2 regions of the Streptomyces sp. NPDC018045 genome follow, and region 2 is predicted to be linked to the other one. Evidence: predicted binding sites of a transcription regulator. Region 2 holds the regulator's gene; the other holds the start of a gene.
What was found. The regulator HrcA, encoded in region 2, represses chaperone genes, less so after heat shock. The targets are predictions, from matches to a motif close to TTNGCACTCNGNNNNNCNGAGTGCNAA.
Positions count from the first base shown of each region.

Region 1: groL (chaperonin GroEL) is a predicted target of HrcA. The motif match lies at 3,069-3,095, and genes of this name have one in related genera.

Region 1 covers NZ_JBIRFL010000007.1:185,509-193,656, reverse strand. The annotation lists gene ACH4EB_RS19215 (glucosyl-3-phosphoglycerate synthase) at 1-134, opposite strand, end outside; SAM riboswitch class I at 298-453, shown strand; gene thrC (threonine synthase) at 471-1,760, shown strand; gene ACH4EB_RS19205 (MoaD/ThiS family protein) at 1,876-2,154, shown strand; gene ACH4EB_RS19200 (cold-shock protein) at 2,592-2,795, shown strand; gene groL (chaperonin GroEL) at 3,282-4,904, shown strand; gene ACH4EB_RS19190 (SDR family NAD(P)-dependent oxidoreductase) at 5,114-5,965, shown strand; gene ACH4EB_RS19185 (alanine/glycine:cation symporter family protein) at 6,229-7,728, shown strand; gene ACH4EB_RS19180 (PTS transporter subunit EIIC) at 7,789-8,148, opposite strand, start outside.
Region 2 covers NZ_JBIRFL010000001.1:796,964-805,111, forward strand. The annotation lists gene ACH4EB_RS03435 (hypothetical protein) at 27-875, opposite strand; gene ACH4EB_RS03440 (OsmC family protein) at 1,071-1,499, shown strand; gene ACH4EB_RS03445 (16S rRNA (uracil(1498)-N(3))-methyltransferase) at 1,576-2,319, opposite strand; gene ACH4EB_RS03450 (nitronate monooxygenase) at 2,316-3,467, opposite strand; gene dnaJ (molecular chaperone DnaJ) at 3,748-4,884, opposite strand; gene hrcA (heat-inducible transcriptional repressor HrcA) at 4,885-5,901, opposite strand; gene ACH4EB_RS03465 (MBL fold metallo-hydrolase) at 6,153-6,887, shown strand; gene ACH4EB_RS03470 (DUF3097 domain-containing protein) at 6,916-7,749, shown strand; partial or broken gene ACH4EB_RS03475 (Uma2 family endonuclease) at 7,727-8,148, opposite strand, start outside.

The DNA.
Region 1 (8,148 bases), on a different contig from region 2:
TCCTCGTCGAGCGCCGGCAGCACGACGGAGACCGTCTGCCCCGTCTCGCGTTTCGCGGCCAGCAGCCGGTCGAGCGGGCGGTCCACGGCCGACCAGGACCGTCCGGCCAGCCAGCGCTCCACCTCTTCCAGCACCTGCGCGTCTCCTTCGTTCCCGGGTCGGCGATGTGACCCATCTCGCGGTGCGGACGGCTGTCTCAACCGCCCTGCCCTTCGGCTACAGTCTTGAACAACGCGATCGCCCCGGACATGCCGGGGTCGGCGCGACAAACGCCTGGGCCCCGGCCCAGCGCCATACCGCTCATCCAGAGGGGCAGAGGGATACGGCCCGTTGAAGCCCCGGCAACCCTCCAGTCGGTCTCCGTCGCCGCGCACCGCGCGGCCCGCGAGGCTCCCGGCTAGGGAAGGTGCCAATTCCGTCTCGCGGCGAGATGCGTCGCGAGGAAGATGAGGAGAAAGGGCCTCGCCTCCATGGCTGTGCAACCCGTCGAAAGCACCACGTCCGCCGGCGTCTTTCTCGGCCCGGCCGCCGCGCTGTCCTGCCGCGAGTGCGGCGAGCGCTTCGGCCTCGGACCGATCTTCGCCTGCGCGTCCTGTTTCGGGCCCCTGGAAGTGGCGTACGACCTGCCGACGGGCGACCCCGAGGGCCTGCGCAAGCGGATCGAGGCGGGCCCCCACAGCATCTGGCGCTACGCGCCGCTGCTGCCCGTCCCGGCGGACGTCGCGGACAAGCCCAACCTCAACCCCGGTCTGACCAAGCTGGTCAAGGCCGACAACCTGGCCCGTGAGCTGGGCGTCACCGGCGGGCTGTACGTCAAGGACGACTCCGGCAACCCGACGCACTCCTTCAAGGACCGGGTCGTCGCCATCGCCGTCGAGGCCGCCCGCGCCTTCGGCTTCACCACCCTGTCCTGCTCCTCCACCGGCAATCTCGCCGGGGCGGTCGGCGCCGCGGCGGCCCGGGCCGGCTTCCGCTCCTGTGTGTTCATCCCGCACGACCTGGAGGCGGGCAAGGTCGTCATGGCCGCGGTCTACGGCGGCGAGCTGGTCGGCATCGAGGGCAACTACGACGACGTCAACCGCTTCTGTTCGGAGCTGATCGGCGATCCGCTGGGCGAGGGCTGGGGCTTCGTCAATGTGAACCTGCGCCCCTACTACGGCGAGGGCTCCAAGACCCTCGCCTACGAGATCTGCGAGCAGCTCGGCTGGAAGCTGCCGGAGCAGATCGTCATCCCGATCGCCTCCGGCTCCCAGCTCACGAAGATCGACAAGGGGCTGAAGGAGCTGATCGCGCTCGGACTGGTCGAGGACCGGCCGTACAAGATCTTCGGTGCCCAGGCCGAGGGCTGCTCGCCGGTCTCCGCGGCCTTCAAGGCCGGCCACGACGTCGTACGGCCGCAGAAGCCGGACACCATCGCCAAGTCGCTGGCCATCGGCAACCCGGCCGACGGCCCGTACGTGCTCGACATCGCCCGGCGCACCGGCGGCGCGGTCGAGGACGTCGACGACGGCCAGGTGGTCGACGCGATCAAGCTGCTGGCCCGTACGGAGGGCATCTTCGCCGAGACCGCCGGCGGCGTGACCGTGGGCGTGACGAAGAAGCTGATCGAGAACGGCCTGCTCGACCCGGCGCTGACCACCGTCGTGCTGAACACCGGCGACGGGCTCAAGACGCTGGACGCGGTGGCGCCGACCACCGGGCCCACGGCGACGATCAAGCCGAGCCTGGACGCGTTCCGCGCCGCCGGTCTGGCGGACTGACCGCCGGGCGCGGCCGCGCGCACCCGTACGCGTCGCCACGCGCCGGTACGCGTCGGCACACTTCCGCCCACGCCCGCCCTTACGCACCCTCCCGCAAGCTGGAAGGCAGAACACCATGAGCGTCAACGTCCGCATCCCGACCATCCTGCGCACCTACACCGGCGGGCAGGCCGAGGTCTCCGCCGAGGGGGCGACCCTCTCCGAGGTCATCGAGGACCTGGAGAAGAACCACGCCGGTATCGCGGCCCGCGTCCTGGACGACACCGGCAAGCTGCGCCGCTTCGTGAACGTCTACGTCAACGACGACGACGTGCGCTTCGAGCAGGGCCTGCAGACGCCGACGCCGGACGGCGCGGGCGTCTCGATCATTCCGGCGGTGGCGGGCGGCTGCTGAGCCGGCCGCCGGGACGCCGTAACGATCTTTTTCGGCCCTTCCCCGGGCCGACGGCTGGAATCGCCCCGTCCACACGAAGTGGACGGGGCGATTCCGTGTTGTTAAAGGCGATACAGTTGAGGTGATCCCTCGTCTAGTGCGCACCGAACGCCCGTGAGACCCCGGCAAGTTGTGCGCGAAGTGTGGACATGATTTGTCGTGTTGGTGAGCTTTGCCCGGCCCGACTTGCCCTGACCTATGGGCTTTTCCTCGCATATTTGCGATTGTTCGCGAGCAGAATTCTCGTCCGACTGACCTGTTGCGCTGGGCAGTTGGACAGATACATTCAGCGGCGGTCGACGCGTTCCGGCGCACACCCCCTCCTGTCGGGGGGTGAGGTCTGACCCGGGTCCGCGGAGTGCGGTCCTGTGCAAGGGCCAGTAATAGGGGAGTTAGGCATGGCTCAGGGCACCGTCAAGTGGTTCAACGCGGAGAAGGGGTACGGCTTCATCGCGGTCGACGGTGGTGCGGATGTATTCGTCCACTACAGCGCGATCCAGATGGACGGTTACCGCACCCTTGAGGAGGGTCAGCGGGTCGAGTTCGAGATCTCGCAGGGCCAGAAAGGGCCGCAGGCGGACATGGTCCGCGTGGCCGGCTGAAGCGCCGACCGACTGCTGCGTACGAAGGTCCGCGTCCCCTGTGGGGGCGCGGACCTTCTGTGTTCGCCGGGCCGGGGGCGGGCTCCGCGGAGGGGTGTCAGGTCGCCCGGTTGCATCCGGTTTGACGCCTGGGCTCCCTGGGGATGGCTCCTGCCGACGCGCTTGCCTACCGGCCCGTCACCCGGCCGGTACCCCCATACGGGGCTTCTTCGAAGCCGCTTGCGCTCTCCCGTCGCCCGACCACCACCCCCATACGAGGCTTCTGCGAAGCCGCTTGCACTCTGGGGGGTCGAGTGCTAATCATTGCGTTAGCACTCTACGAGTGAGAGTGACAGCTAAGGACCGACTCGGTGAGGTCCGTGGGCAGGTGGGGCAAGGAACCACAGGCTCACAGACCGTCCGTCGCGGGCGCCAGCGCGGTCCGGAGTATCCACCCTCCCCCAGACCCAGTCCGGGGGGACCCCCAGTCCGGGAGGACCACTTCACATGGCCAAGATCATCGCGTTCGACGAGGAGGCACGGCGCGGTCTCGAGCGCGGGATGAACCAGCTCGCCGACGCCGTCAAGGTCACCCTTGGCCCCAAGGGCCGCAACGTCGTCCTCGAGAAGAAGTGGGGCGCCCCCACGATCACCAACGATGGTGTGTCCATCGCCAAGGAGATCGAGCTCGAGGACCCGTACGAGAAGATCGGCGCCGAGCTGGTCAAGGAGGTCGCGAAGAAGACGGACGACGTCGCCGGTGACGGCACGACGACCGCGACCGTCCTGGCCCAGGCCCTGGTCCGCGAGGGCCTGCGCAACGTGGCCGCCGGCGCCAACCCGATGGCCCTCAAGCGCGGCATCGAGCGCGCCGTCGAGGCCGTCTCCGCCGCCCTGCTGGAGCAGGCCAAGGACGTGGAGACCAAGGAGCAGATCGCTTCGACCGCCTCCATCTCCGCCGCCGACACCCAGATCGGCGAGCTGATCGCCGAGGCCATGGACAAGGTCGGCAAGGAAGGCGTCATCACCGTCGAGGAGTCCCAGACCTTCGGTCTGGAGCTGGAGCTCACCGAGGGTATGCGCTTCGACAAGGGCTACATCTCGGCGTACTTCGCCACCGACATGGAGCGTATGGAGGCGTCGCTCGACGACCCGTACATCCTCATCGTCAACTCGAAGATCTCCAACGTGAAGGACCTCCTTCCGCTGCTGGAGAAGGTCATGCAGTCGGGCAAGCCGCTGCTGATCATCGCCGAGGACGTCGAGGGCGAGGCCCTGTCGACCCTGGTCGTCAACAAGATCCGCGGCACCTTCAAGTCCGTCGCCGTCAAGGCCCCGGGCTTCGGCGACCGCCGCAAGGCCATGCTCGGCGACATCGCCATCCTCACCGGTGGCACGGTCATCTCCGAGGAGGTCGGCCTCAAGCTGGAGAACGCCGGTCTCGACCTGCTGGGCCGCGCCCGCAAGGTCGTCATCACCAAGGACGAGACCACCATCGTCGACGGTGCCGGTGACAGCGAGCAGGTCCAGGGCCGCGTCAACCAGATCCGTGCCGAGATCGAGAACAGCGACTCGGACTACGACCGCGAGAAGCTCCAGGAGCGTCTGGCGAAGCTGGCCGGCGGCGTGGCCGTCATCAAGGCCGGTGCCGCCACCGAGGTCGAGCTCAAGGAGCGCAAGCACCGCATCGAGGACGCCGTGCGCAACGCGAAGGCGGCCGTCGAGGAGGGCATCGTCGCCGGCGGTGGCGTCGCCCTGCTGCAGGCTTCCTCGGTCTTCGAGAAGCTGGAGCTGGAGGGTGACGAGGCCACCGGTGCCGCCGCTGTGAAGCTGGCCCTGGAGGCCCCGCTGAAGCAGATCTCCGTCAACGGCGGCCTTGAGGGCGGCGTTGTCGTGGAGAAGGTGCGCAACCTGGCCGTCGGCCACGGTCTGAACGCCGCGACCGGCGAGTACGTCGACATGATCGCCGAGGGCATCATCGACCCCGCCAAGGTCACGCGCTCCGCGCTGCAGAACGCCGCGTCGATCGCCGCGCTGTTCCTGACCACCGAGGCCGTCATCGCCGACAAGCCGGAGAAGGCCGCCGCGGCCGCTCCGGGCGGCATGCCGGGCGGTGACATGGACTTCTGATCCTCCCGGATCATCTGTCCTCGATCGCCGGGGCGGCACTCCTCCTCCCAGGGGGGTGCCGCCCCGGCGGCGTTTGCGGGCGCGGCGCCAGGGCGGGTCCGTACGGCTCCGGCGCGGCTGCCCCGTCCTGGTCGCCGTACGGCTGAGGTGAGCCGATTCCGTACGGGGGTCCTTGCGCGACCCCCGGCCCGACGGGGCACGATCGCCCCATGACGACTCGAAACAGGCAGACCGCCCGGCCGGACCGGTTCCCCGCCGACACCGTCGCCCTGATCACCGGTGGCAGCAGCGGAGTGGGCCTGGCCGCCGCGCGGCGGCTGCTCGCGGACGGCGCGCGGGTGGTGGTGTGCGGACGTGACGAGCGCCGCCTCGACGCCGCCGTGGCACAGCTCGGGGAGCAGGCGAACGAGGCCGTGGCGGGCGGCGAGGCGGCCGTTGCGGATGCGACGGGAACAGCCGGCGCCGCGGCGGACCGGGTGCTCGGCGTACGGGCCGACACGAGCTGCGTCGCCGACCTGGACGCCGTGGCCGAGGCGGTCCGCGACCGCTTCGGCCACCTCGACATCATCTTCGCCAATGCGGGCCGGTACGCCGCCGCTCCCTTCGAGGAGATCACCGAGGCCGACTTCGACCGGGCGGTCGGTGTGAACTTCAAGGGCGTGTTCTTCACCGTCCAGCGGACGCTGCCGCTGCTGCGGGACGGCGGCGCGATCGTCATCAACGCCTCGTCGCTTCTGCAACGCGGACAGGCGGACGCCACCCTGCACGCCGCGACCAAGGCCGCCGCGCACAACCTTGCCCGGACGCTCGGGGCGGCGCTCGCCGGGCGCCGTGTCCGTGTCAATTCGGTCAGTCCCGGCTACGTCGAGACACCGATGTTCGCGGACTCGGAGATCGACCCGGCGGAGGCGGAGAAGCTGCGGGCGCAAACGGCGGTGGGCCGGTTCGCGCGGCCCGAGGAGATCGCCGATGCGGTGGCCTTCCTGGCCTCCGGCGAGGCGTCGTACGTCACCGGACAGGACCTGGTCGTCGACGGCGGACTGCACGGCTGCGCCGTGTGAGGGCGGGGCGCCGTCGAGGGGTGTCCGGGCGGGCCGGCGTGGCAAGGGTGTCCGGGCGGACCGGCGTGCCGCTGTGCGGTCCTGCCGACGGGCCGGAGTGCCGTCGTATCGCTATGGCGTTATGTCGCTTTATGTGAGATGAGGCACGTAGGGCGGCGCTGGTCCTGTTATGGCAACGCCGTCCATACTTTCCGGAGCCGTACCGGAGGTTGATCTTCCGGTACGGCCTGCCCCCGCACCCCGGACGCCCCTTAAGGACGCCCATGAGCACGCTCGATTCCCTGATCGTCGGCCTCAACGACGGTCTCTGGACCTACCTGCTGATACCGCTGGTGGTCTGCGCGGGCCTGTATTTCACGGTCCGCTCCAGGGCCGTGCAACTGCGGCTCTTCCCGGAGATGCTGCGCGTGCTCAAGGACAGGTCGCAGCCCAGGGCGGACGGCTCCAAGCCGGTCTCGTCCTTCGGTGCCTTCACCATCTCGGCGGCCGCGCGGGTCGGTACGGGCAACATCGCCGGCGTCGCCACCGCCATCACCCTCGGCGGGGCGGGCGCGGTCTTCTGGATGTGGGTGATGGCGCTGGTCGGCGGCGCCTCGGCGTTCGTCGAGTCGGCGCTGGCCCAGCTCTACAAGGTCCGCAATCGCGACGGCTCCGGTACGTACCGGGGCGGCCCCGCGTACTACATGCAGCGCGGGCTCGGGAAGCGCTGGCCCGGTGTGCTGTTCGCCGTCGCCATCACCGTGACCTTCGGGTTCGTCTTCAACGCCGTGCAGTCCAACACGATCACCTCGGTCGCCTCCGGGTCCGTCTCCGGCAGCGGGTCATCGTGGTTCGCCCCTGCGGTGGGGCTGCTGCTGGCCGTACTGCTGGGGGTCGCGATCTGCGGCGGCGTCCGCCGCATCACCTCCGTGACGACCGTCCTCGTACCGGTCATGGCCGTCGTCTACCTGCTGCTGGGCACCGCCGTCGTCCTCCTCAACCTCGGCGACCTGCCGCGGGTCTTCGGCGACATCGTCGGCGGCGCGTTCGGCTTCAAGGAGCTGGCGGCCGGCGGGATCGGCGCGGCGATCCAGCAGGGCGTCCGGCGCGGCATGTTCTCCAACGAGGCGGGCCTGGGCTCCGCGCCGAACGCGGGCGCGGCGGCCGAGGTCACCCACCCGGTCAAGCAGGGGCTCGTGCAGTCCCTCGGCGTCTTCTTCGACACCCTGCTGATCTGCACGATGACCGCCTTCATCATCCTGACGACCACCCCGGAGCTGAGCGGGCGCCAGGGCGCCGACCTCACGCAGACCGCGCTGACCGACACGCTCGGCGGCTGGGCCGGTCACGTGCTGACGGTCGTCGTCTTCATGCTCGCCTTCAGCTCCATGATCGGTAACTACTACTACGGCGAGTCCAACATCGGCTTCATGACCCGGCGCACCTGGGTCCTGCCCGTCTACCGTGCCCTCGTCCTCGCGGTCGTCTTCCTGGGCGCGCTGGGCTCGGTCGGCGTGATCTGGAACCTCGCCGACGTCTTCATGGGCTTCATGGCCCTGATCAATCTCCTGGCCATCCTCCCGCTCTCGGCCATCGCCTTCCGCCTCCTCGACGACTACACCGCGCAGCGCCGCTCCGGCCTCGACCCGGTGTTCACCAGGTCCCGGATGCCGGACCTGACGGGGGTGGAGTGCTGGCCGGACGAGCGGCCCGCGGCGGATCGCGGGCAGGCGGAACACGGGGAGCGGGAACACGGCGAGCGGGCGGGCGCGGGAGTGCGCTGAGCCCCGCGGAACACCGAGCCCCCGCGTAACACCGAGCCCCGCGTAACACCGTGCCCGCGCCTAACCCGGAGCCCGCGCGTACCGCACGGCCGGGGCGTCGGCGGCGGCCGGGTCGGTGGCGGTGTTCAGGTCCGCGAGGGCCTGCTTGCCGAAGCCGAAGAAGTACGTCGCGAGGAAGCCGGCCGCGTAGCCGACGAGCAGGCCGAGGGCGTAGACGGCGAGCGTGGCGCCGAGCGGCCGGTCGCCCTTGAGCAGGGGGAACAACGCCCACCCCGACGGGCCGATGGCGGTGGAACCGGTCGCCGTGCCGAGCTGGTTGAACAGCCCCACGAAACCGCCGCCGAACGCGCCGCCCACGCAGGCGGTGACGAACGGGCGGCCCAGCGGCAGCGAGACACCGTAGATGAGGGGCTCGCCGAC
Region 2 (8,148 bases):
AACCGGGCGTCGTGCCCTGACCGGATTCAGCGGCGGGCGGCCCGGGCGTGCTGCTGGCCGGCGTACCGCTCCTCGTTCCGGGCCTGATCCTGATCCCCGCCGCGCCTGTTGTCCTGGCCGCCGTGACCGTCGTGGCCATGCCCGTTGTCCCGGCCGTCTCCCTGGCCGTCGTGGCCATGCCCGTCATGACCGTCGTGCCCCCGCCCGTCGTCCGAGCAGGTGTCGCCGGGGGACGGGTCCGGGTCCGGATCGGGGTCCGGGTCCGGGTCGGATGCCGTGACCGTGACCGTCACGGGCGGCGTGTCCGGCGGGTCGTCGGACGAGTCGCCGCTGCTGGACGGCTGGACGGTGCGGGTGACGGTCGGCCGCGGGCTGCCGGTCGGCCGGTCCGCGTCGCAGTCGCCGAGCACGCTCACCCGGAAGACGACCTGCCCGGCGACGCGCGCGGTCAGCCCGCCCCGTACGCAGCGCCCGTCGACCTCGGAGGTGACGCGGCCGGCGATGGTGATCTTGCTGCCATGGGCGGTCTGGCCCTGGCAGTCGACGGTGGCGACCGACTTCCGGCGCGCCGTGGCCGACGGGTTCACGGTGGCCCGCTGGTCTCCCTGGAGCGTCGCCGTACAGCTCAGCCAGCTCACGTTCACGCCGATGCGCTCCAGCGCCCGTGTCCCCGCCTGGTCGGTGGTGACGGCGATCGACGAGGTGTTCAGCCCGCCGGCCGGCTCGCAGGCGGACACCCCGGCGATCGCGGCGCCCACGGCTCCCGCCACCGCCAGCAGCCTGCCGCGCCAGGCCCCGCCGAACCGACGCGGACCGGTCCCCGCGTGCCGCACCCGCCCGTGCCGTACGTCGCGTACGCGCCCCATGGCCCCCATGTCCGGCAGCCTCCCACCGCCGCACACGGACCGACAGCCCCGGCTCGGCCAGTGTGCGCGGCGCCCGCACGGGCCGCGCCCCGCCCGCACGGACTGCCATGTTCCGCCTGTCCGGGTCCCGCCGTACGCCCCACCGGTGTCACTAAGCTGATCCACCACAGACCGCCGTCCCTCCACCACCAGGAGTCATCCACCATGGCAACCACCCGCACCGCTCAGACCCACTGGGAAGGCAACCTCCTGGAGGGCAAGGGCCAAGTCTCCCTCGCGTCCTCCAACGTCGGTACGTTCGACGTGAACTGGCCGGCCCGCGCCGAGCAGCCGAACGGCGTCACCAGCCCCGAGGAGCTGATCGCGGCGGCCCACTCGTCCTGCTACTCGATGGCCCTCTCGCACGGCCTCGCGGGCAAGGGCTACACCGTCACGGCGCTGGACACCACGGCCGACGTGACCTTCCAGCCGGGTGAGGGCATCACCGGCATCGCGCTGACCGTGAGGGCCGGCGTGCCCGGCCTGTCCGAGGAGGACTTCCGGGCCGCGGCCGAGGACGCGAAGAAGAACTGCCCGGTGAGCCAGGCGCTGGCCGGCGTCAAGAACATCACCCTCGACGCCGAGCTGGTCTGACCGGCGGCAGCACGAAGCGGCGGGGCCGCGGCGTCACCCGCGCCGCGGCCCCGCCGTCGTCTTGCCCGTCGCTACGTCAACTCCAGCGCCCGGTACGGCCCAACAGCAGCGCCGTGGCCGCCGTACCCGCCGTCGATGTCCGCAGCACGCTCCACCCGAGCCGGTACGCCTTGGCGCCGACCTCCTCGAAGGCCGCCAGCTCCTCCGGCGACACGCCCCCTTCGGGACCGACCACGAGCACGATCCGCCCGCTCGACGGCAGTTCGACGGAGGCCAGCGGCGCGCTCCCCGCGTCGCGGTCCTCGTGCAGTACGGCGGCGAACTCCGCCTCCGCGAGGAGCGCCGCGACCTGCTTGGTCGACATCAGGTCGGTCACCTCGGGAAAGCGCAGCCGACGCGCCTGCTTGCCCGCCTCACGGGCGGTGTTGCGCCACTTGGCGAGGGACTTCGCGGCCCGCTCGCCCTTCCACTGCGTGATGCAACGGGACGCGGCCCACGGAACGATGGCGTCCACGCCGGTCTCCGTCATGGTCTCCACGGCCAGTTCGCCGCGGTCGCCCTTGGGAAGCGCCTGGACGACGGTGATGCGCGGCGCCGGCTCCGGCTCGGTCTGCGTACCGGTCACCTCGACGACGAGCCGGTCCTTGCCCTCGGCGGCCCGCACCACGCCCACCGCGCCGCTGCCGCGCCCGTCCGTCAGCACCACGGGTTCCCCCGCGCGCAGCCGCCGTACGGAGACCGCGTGCCGCCCCTCGGGCCCGTCCAGCACGGTCTCCCCCGCGCCCGGGACACTCTCGACGAGAAACACCGGCGCCGTCACAGCGCACCTCCCAGCTCACCCGGGATCTCCTGCCCGGCCGGACACCCTTCCGGCGGACCGGACGCGTGCGGGGCCCCGGACACCGACCCGGCGCGCGCCGCCTCCAGTTCGGCCATCAGCACCTCGACCAGGTGCCCGGCCGGGAGCTGGCGCGCCATCCGGTGCCCCTGGCCCGCCCACAGCGCCATGCCCTGCGCGTCACCGGCCCGGGCGGCGGCCTTGCGCAGGCCCGAGGTGAGGTGGTGGACGGCCGGGTAGGCGGCCGGGGCGTACGGGCCGTGCTCGCGCAGAAAACGGTTCACCAGGCCGCGGGCCGGACGTCCGGAGAAGGCCCGGGTCAGCTCCGTACGCGTGAACAGGGGGTTGGTCATGGCCTGCTTGTGCAGCGGGTCGGCGCCCGACTCCGGGGTGACCAGGAACGCCGTACCGAGCTGCGCCATCGCGGCGCCCGCCGCCAGTACCGCGGCGATCTGCGAACCGCGCATCAGGCCGCCCGCCGCGATGATCGGTATCTGCACGGCCTCGCGCACCTGCGCGATCAGCGAGAGCAGCCCGATCCCGGCCCCGGTGCCGTCGGCCTGCGGGTCGTCGCGGTGGGTGCCCTGGTGGCCGCCGGCCTCGACACCCTGGACGCACACCGCGTCGGCGCCGGACCACTGCGCGGCCTGCGCCTCGGCCGCCGTGGTGGCGGTGACGATCGTGTACGTGCCGACCTTCGCGAACCCGTCGAGAACGGCGCGGGCCGGGCACCCGAAGTGGAACGAGACGACCGGCACCGGGTCCTCGCGCAGGATGGCGAGTTTCGCCTCGTACCCGTCGTCGGCGCCGCCGTACGGATCGATGTCGTCCAGCGCGGTCTCGTACCAGGCCGACTCGCCCGCGAGCTGCTCGCGGTAGACCTCGACGGCCGCGTTGTCGGCGAGCGAGGGCTGCGGCATGAAGAGGTTGACGCCGAAGGGGCGGTCGGTGAGCCCACGCAGTTGTTTGATCTCCTGGTACATGCCGTCCGCGGTCTTGTAACCGGCGGCCAGGAAGCCGAGTCCGCCGGCCGCGCAGACGGCGGCGGCCAGCTCCGGGCGGGCGACGCCGCCTGCCATGGGGGCCTGCGCGATCGGATAGCGGCAGAGATCGGTCAGCGCTGTGGGCATGACCACATCGTGTCACGCCATACGCCGGGTCCCGAACCGGCCCCGGACCCACCAAGATCCAATAGGTCCGGCGATCAGGGCACTTCGGGCAATGGCCCAGGGCCTCCCGGGCAGCGGACGACGAACGGCGGCCGGGCTCCCGCCCGACCGCCGCCATGAGTCCGTACGGACGGCCTACCGCCCGTTGAACGCGTCCTTCAACCGCGAGAACAGCCCCTGCTGCCCCGGCTGACGGCACCAGCCCGGGGACAACCCCCGGACCCCCGGCACCACAACACGCCTACCGCCCGTTGAACGCGTCCTTCAACCGCGAGAACAGCCCCTGCTGCCCCGGCTGGAACTGGCCCGTCGGGCGTTCCTCGCCGCGGAGCTTGGCGAGCCGCCGCAGCAGCTCCTCCTGCTCCGAGTCGAGCTTCGAGGGCGTGATGACCTCGACATGCACGATGAGGTCGCCGCGGCCGTTGCCCCGCAGGTGTGTGACGCCGCGGCCGTGCAGCGGGATCGACTGACCGGACTGGGTGCCGGGCCGGATGTCGATCTCCTCCACGCCGTCCAGCGTCTCCAGCGGGCACTTCGTGCCCAGCGCCGCCGCCGTCATCGGGATCGTGACCGTGCAGTGCAGGTCGTCCCCGCGCCGCTGGAACGTCGGGTGCGCCAGTTCGTGGATCTCCACGTACAGGTCGCCGGCCGGGCCGCCACCGGGGCCGACCTCGCCCTCGCCCGCGAGCTGGATGCGCGTGCCGTTGTCCACACCGGCCGGGATCTTGACCGTGAGCGTACGGCGCGAGCGGATGCGGCCGTCACCGGCGCACTCCGGGCACGGGGTCGGCACGACCGTACCGAAGCCCTGACACTGCGGGCACGGCCGCGACGTCATGACCTGGCCCAGGAAGGACCGGGTGACCTGGGAGACCTCACCGCGGCCGCGGCACATGTCACAGGTCTGCGCCGAGGTGCCCGGCGCCGCGCCCTCGCCCGAACAGGTCGTGCAGACGACGGCGGTGTCCACCTGGATGTCCTTGGTGGTGCCGAAGGCCGCCTCGTCCAGCTCGACGTCCAGCCGGATCATCGCGTCCTGGCCGCGCCGCGTGCGGGACCGCGGTCCGCGCTGCGAGGCCGTGCCGAAGAACGCGTCCATGATGTCGGAGAAGTTGCCGAAGCCCGCGCCGAAGCCGCCGGCCCCGCCGCCGCCACCCGCCTGCGAGAGGGGGTCGCCGCCGAGGTCGTAGACCTGCTTCTTCTGCGGGTCCGACAGCACCTCGTAAGCGGCGTTGATCTCCTTGAACCGCTCCTGGGTCTTCGGGTCGGGGTTCACATCCGGGTGCAGCTCGCGGGCCAGCCGCCGGAAAGCCTTCTTGATCTCGTCCTGCGAGGCATCGCGCCGTACGCCCAGGACCGCGTAATAGTCCGTGGCCACTTACGACTCCGCGAGGATCTGTCCGACGTAACGTGCCACTGCGCGTACCGCTCCCATCGTTCCGGGGTAGTCCATGCGGGTCGGTCCGACCACGCCGAGTTTGGCGACTGCCTCGTCGCCCGAACCGTAGCCGACCGCGACGACCGATGTGGAAGTCAGGCCCTCATGAGCATTCTCATGCCCGATGCGTACGGTCATGCCGGAGTCCTTGGCCTCCCCGAGCAGTTTGAGGAGCACCACCTGCTCCTCCAGGGCCTCCAGCACCGGCCGGATGGTCAGTGGGAAGTCGTGCCCGAAGCGCGTGAGATTGGCGGTACCGCCGATCATCAGCCGCTCCTCGGTCTCCTCCACCAGAGTCTCCAGCAACACCGACAGAACTGTCGAGACCGTGCCCCGGTCCTCCTGCTCGAAGGACTCCGGGAGATCCTGCACGAGCTGCGGCACGTCCGTGAACCGCCGCCCCACCACGCGGCTGTTCAGCCGCGCCCGCAGGTCCGCCAAGGAGGTCTCGCCGAACGGTCCCGGACAGTCGACCATGCGCTGCTCGACGCGGCCGGTGTCGGTGATCAGGACCAGCATCAGCCGGGCCGGCGCCAGTGACAGCAGCTCCACGTGCCGCACCGTGGACCGGGTCAGCGACGGATACTGCACGACGGCGACCTGCCGGGTGAGCTGCGCCAGCAGCCGTACCGTACGGCCCACGACGTCATCCAGATCGACGGCGCCGTCCAGGAAATTCTGGATGGCACGCCGCTCGGGGCTGGACAGCGGCTTGACGCCGGCCAGCTTGTCGACGAACAGGCGGTAGCCCTTGTCCGTCGGGATGCGTCCGGCGCTCGTGTGCGGCTGGGCGATGAAACCCTCGTCCTCCAGCGCCGCCATGTCGTTGCGGACCGTGGCGGGTGAGACACCGAGCTGGTGCCGCTGGGTCAGCGCCTTGGAGCCGACCGGCTCCTCGGTGCCGACATAGTCCTGGACGATGGCGCGCAGCACTTCGAGCCTGCGTTCACTGAGCATCGCGCACACCTCCAGTCCGGCCGTGTCACCGGCGCGCGGCCGGGTTCTTCCGGGTCGTCTTCCCTGGCACTCATCAGGTCCGAGTGCCAGACCCTGACCAAGTGTACGGCCGGGTCACCTGGGCAGGGCAAGGGCGGCGGTACCGGGGCCGTGCTCCGCCCTCCCGCAAAAGACGTACCGCGGGCACGGCGCGTCCCCGGGAAGCGCCGGTCCGGCAGGCAACGCTATCGCGGTGCGGCTAGCGTCTCGGTATGCGTACGACTTGGGAAGAGGCCGGGTGGGAACGGCTCGGCGCGGGCGTCGGGCGGCGCCGGATGCCGGGCTGGGACGAGACGATCGGTGCCGTCGTCGGATCGTCCGGCGTCCTGATCGTCGACACCGGCGCGACGATCCGGGACGGCGCCGAACTCCGCCGCCAGGTGCGCGGCATCACGGGGCGGAACGTGACACACGTCGCGCTGACCCACCCCCACTTCGACCATGTGCTGGGCACCGCCGCCTTCGCCGGCGTCCAGGTCTTCGGCGCGGCCGGCCTCGACGAGTTCCTGCCGCGCGCCCAGGACGACCTGCGACGCGACGCGGTGGCGCACGGCGTGGACCCGGAGGCCGCGGCGGAGGCCACCGACCTCCTCGTCCGCCCGCACCACCTCGTCTCCGGCGAGCGCACCCTCGACCTCGGCGGCCGGCAGGTGCTGCTCGCCAACGTCGGCCCCGGCCACACCGCGCACGACCTGGTCGTCCTGGCCCCCGGCACGCACGGCTCACCCCCGGTCCTCTTCTGCGGCGACCTGGTCGAGGAGTCCAGCGCACCGCAGGCCGGCCCGGACGCGATCCCCGGGCAGTGGCCCGCCGCCCTGGACCGGCTGCTGGCCCTCGGCGGGGAGGACGCGGTGTACGTACCCGGGCACGGCGCTGTCGTGGATGCCCGATTCGTCCGTGAGCAACGCGACGCGCTGAGCCGCCGCTTCGGCGTGTCGCGGCACTGACCGGCCATCCCTTCTTATCGTCTGTCCAATGCGCAGCAGACAGTACGGCCCGGACCTCACCCCGCCGTGGAAGAAGCAGCAGCCGGCCCCCGAGGTCGAGGCGGAGCCGGACCTCGTCGTCGAGGAGGCCGGCTCGGGTTTCTGCGGCGCGGTCATCCGCTGCGAGAAGACCGCCGAGGGCCCGACGGTCACCCTTGAGGACCGCTTCGGCAAGCACCGGGTCTTCCCGATGACGCCGCGCGGCTTCCTCCTGGACGGCAAGGTCGTCACCCTCGTACGGCCCGCGGCCCGGCCCGCCGCGCGCGGCCCGGCCCGTACGGCGTCCGGCTCACTGGCCGTCCCCGGCGCCCGCGCACGGGTCGCCCGCGCCGGGCGCATCTACGTGGAGGGGCGCCACGACGCCGAGCTGGTGGAACGCGTCTGGGGCGACGACCTGCGCGTCGAGGGCGTCGTCGTCGAATACCTCGAAGGCGTCGACGACCTCCCGGCCGTCGTCCGCTCCTTCTCCCCCGGCCCGGACGCCCGGCTCGGCGTCCTCGTCGACCACCTCGTCCCGGGCTCGAAGGAGTCCCGCATCGCGGCCTCGGTCACCGGCCGGGACGTCCTGGTCGTCGGCCACCCGTACATCGACGTCTGGGAAGCCGTGAAGCCGGCCTCGGTCGGCATCCCCGCCTGGCCGTCCGTCCCCCGCGGCCAGGACTGGAAGACAGGCGTGTGCCGGGCCCTCGGCTGGCCGGACAACACGGGCGCGGCCTGGCAGCGGATCCTCGGCTCGGTCCACTCCTACAAGGACCTGGAGCCGGCGCTGCTGGGGCGGGTGGAGGAACTGATCGACTTCGTTACGGACGGGAGTGCGGCCTAGCACCGGGAAGCGTCTGGAACTCGCTGGTGTCCAGTTCCATGCCGAGGAGATGCAGGGACATGGGGCCGCCGAACTTGGAGATGCGCTGCACGGCGTAATCGGCTTCTTCACCGGAGCCGGTGGGCTCGGTGAGCAGGACGCACTGGGCCATGATGGGGTCGATGACCAGGTAGGCGGGGACCTTGCCGGCGGCGCAGATGTTGCGCTTGACGCGGTAGTCACGGTCCAAGCTGGTCTTGCAGACCACCTCTAGGAGCATGGTGACGACCTCGGTCGGCGTGAGCCGTCCGGACTCCGGTCCGGCACCACGCTCCAGGATCACGAGGTCCGGCTGCGGCTCACTGATCTCTTCGAGAATGCCGACATCCTGAGTCTGCGCACGCTCCCACCTGCCTGGGG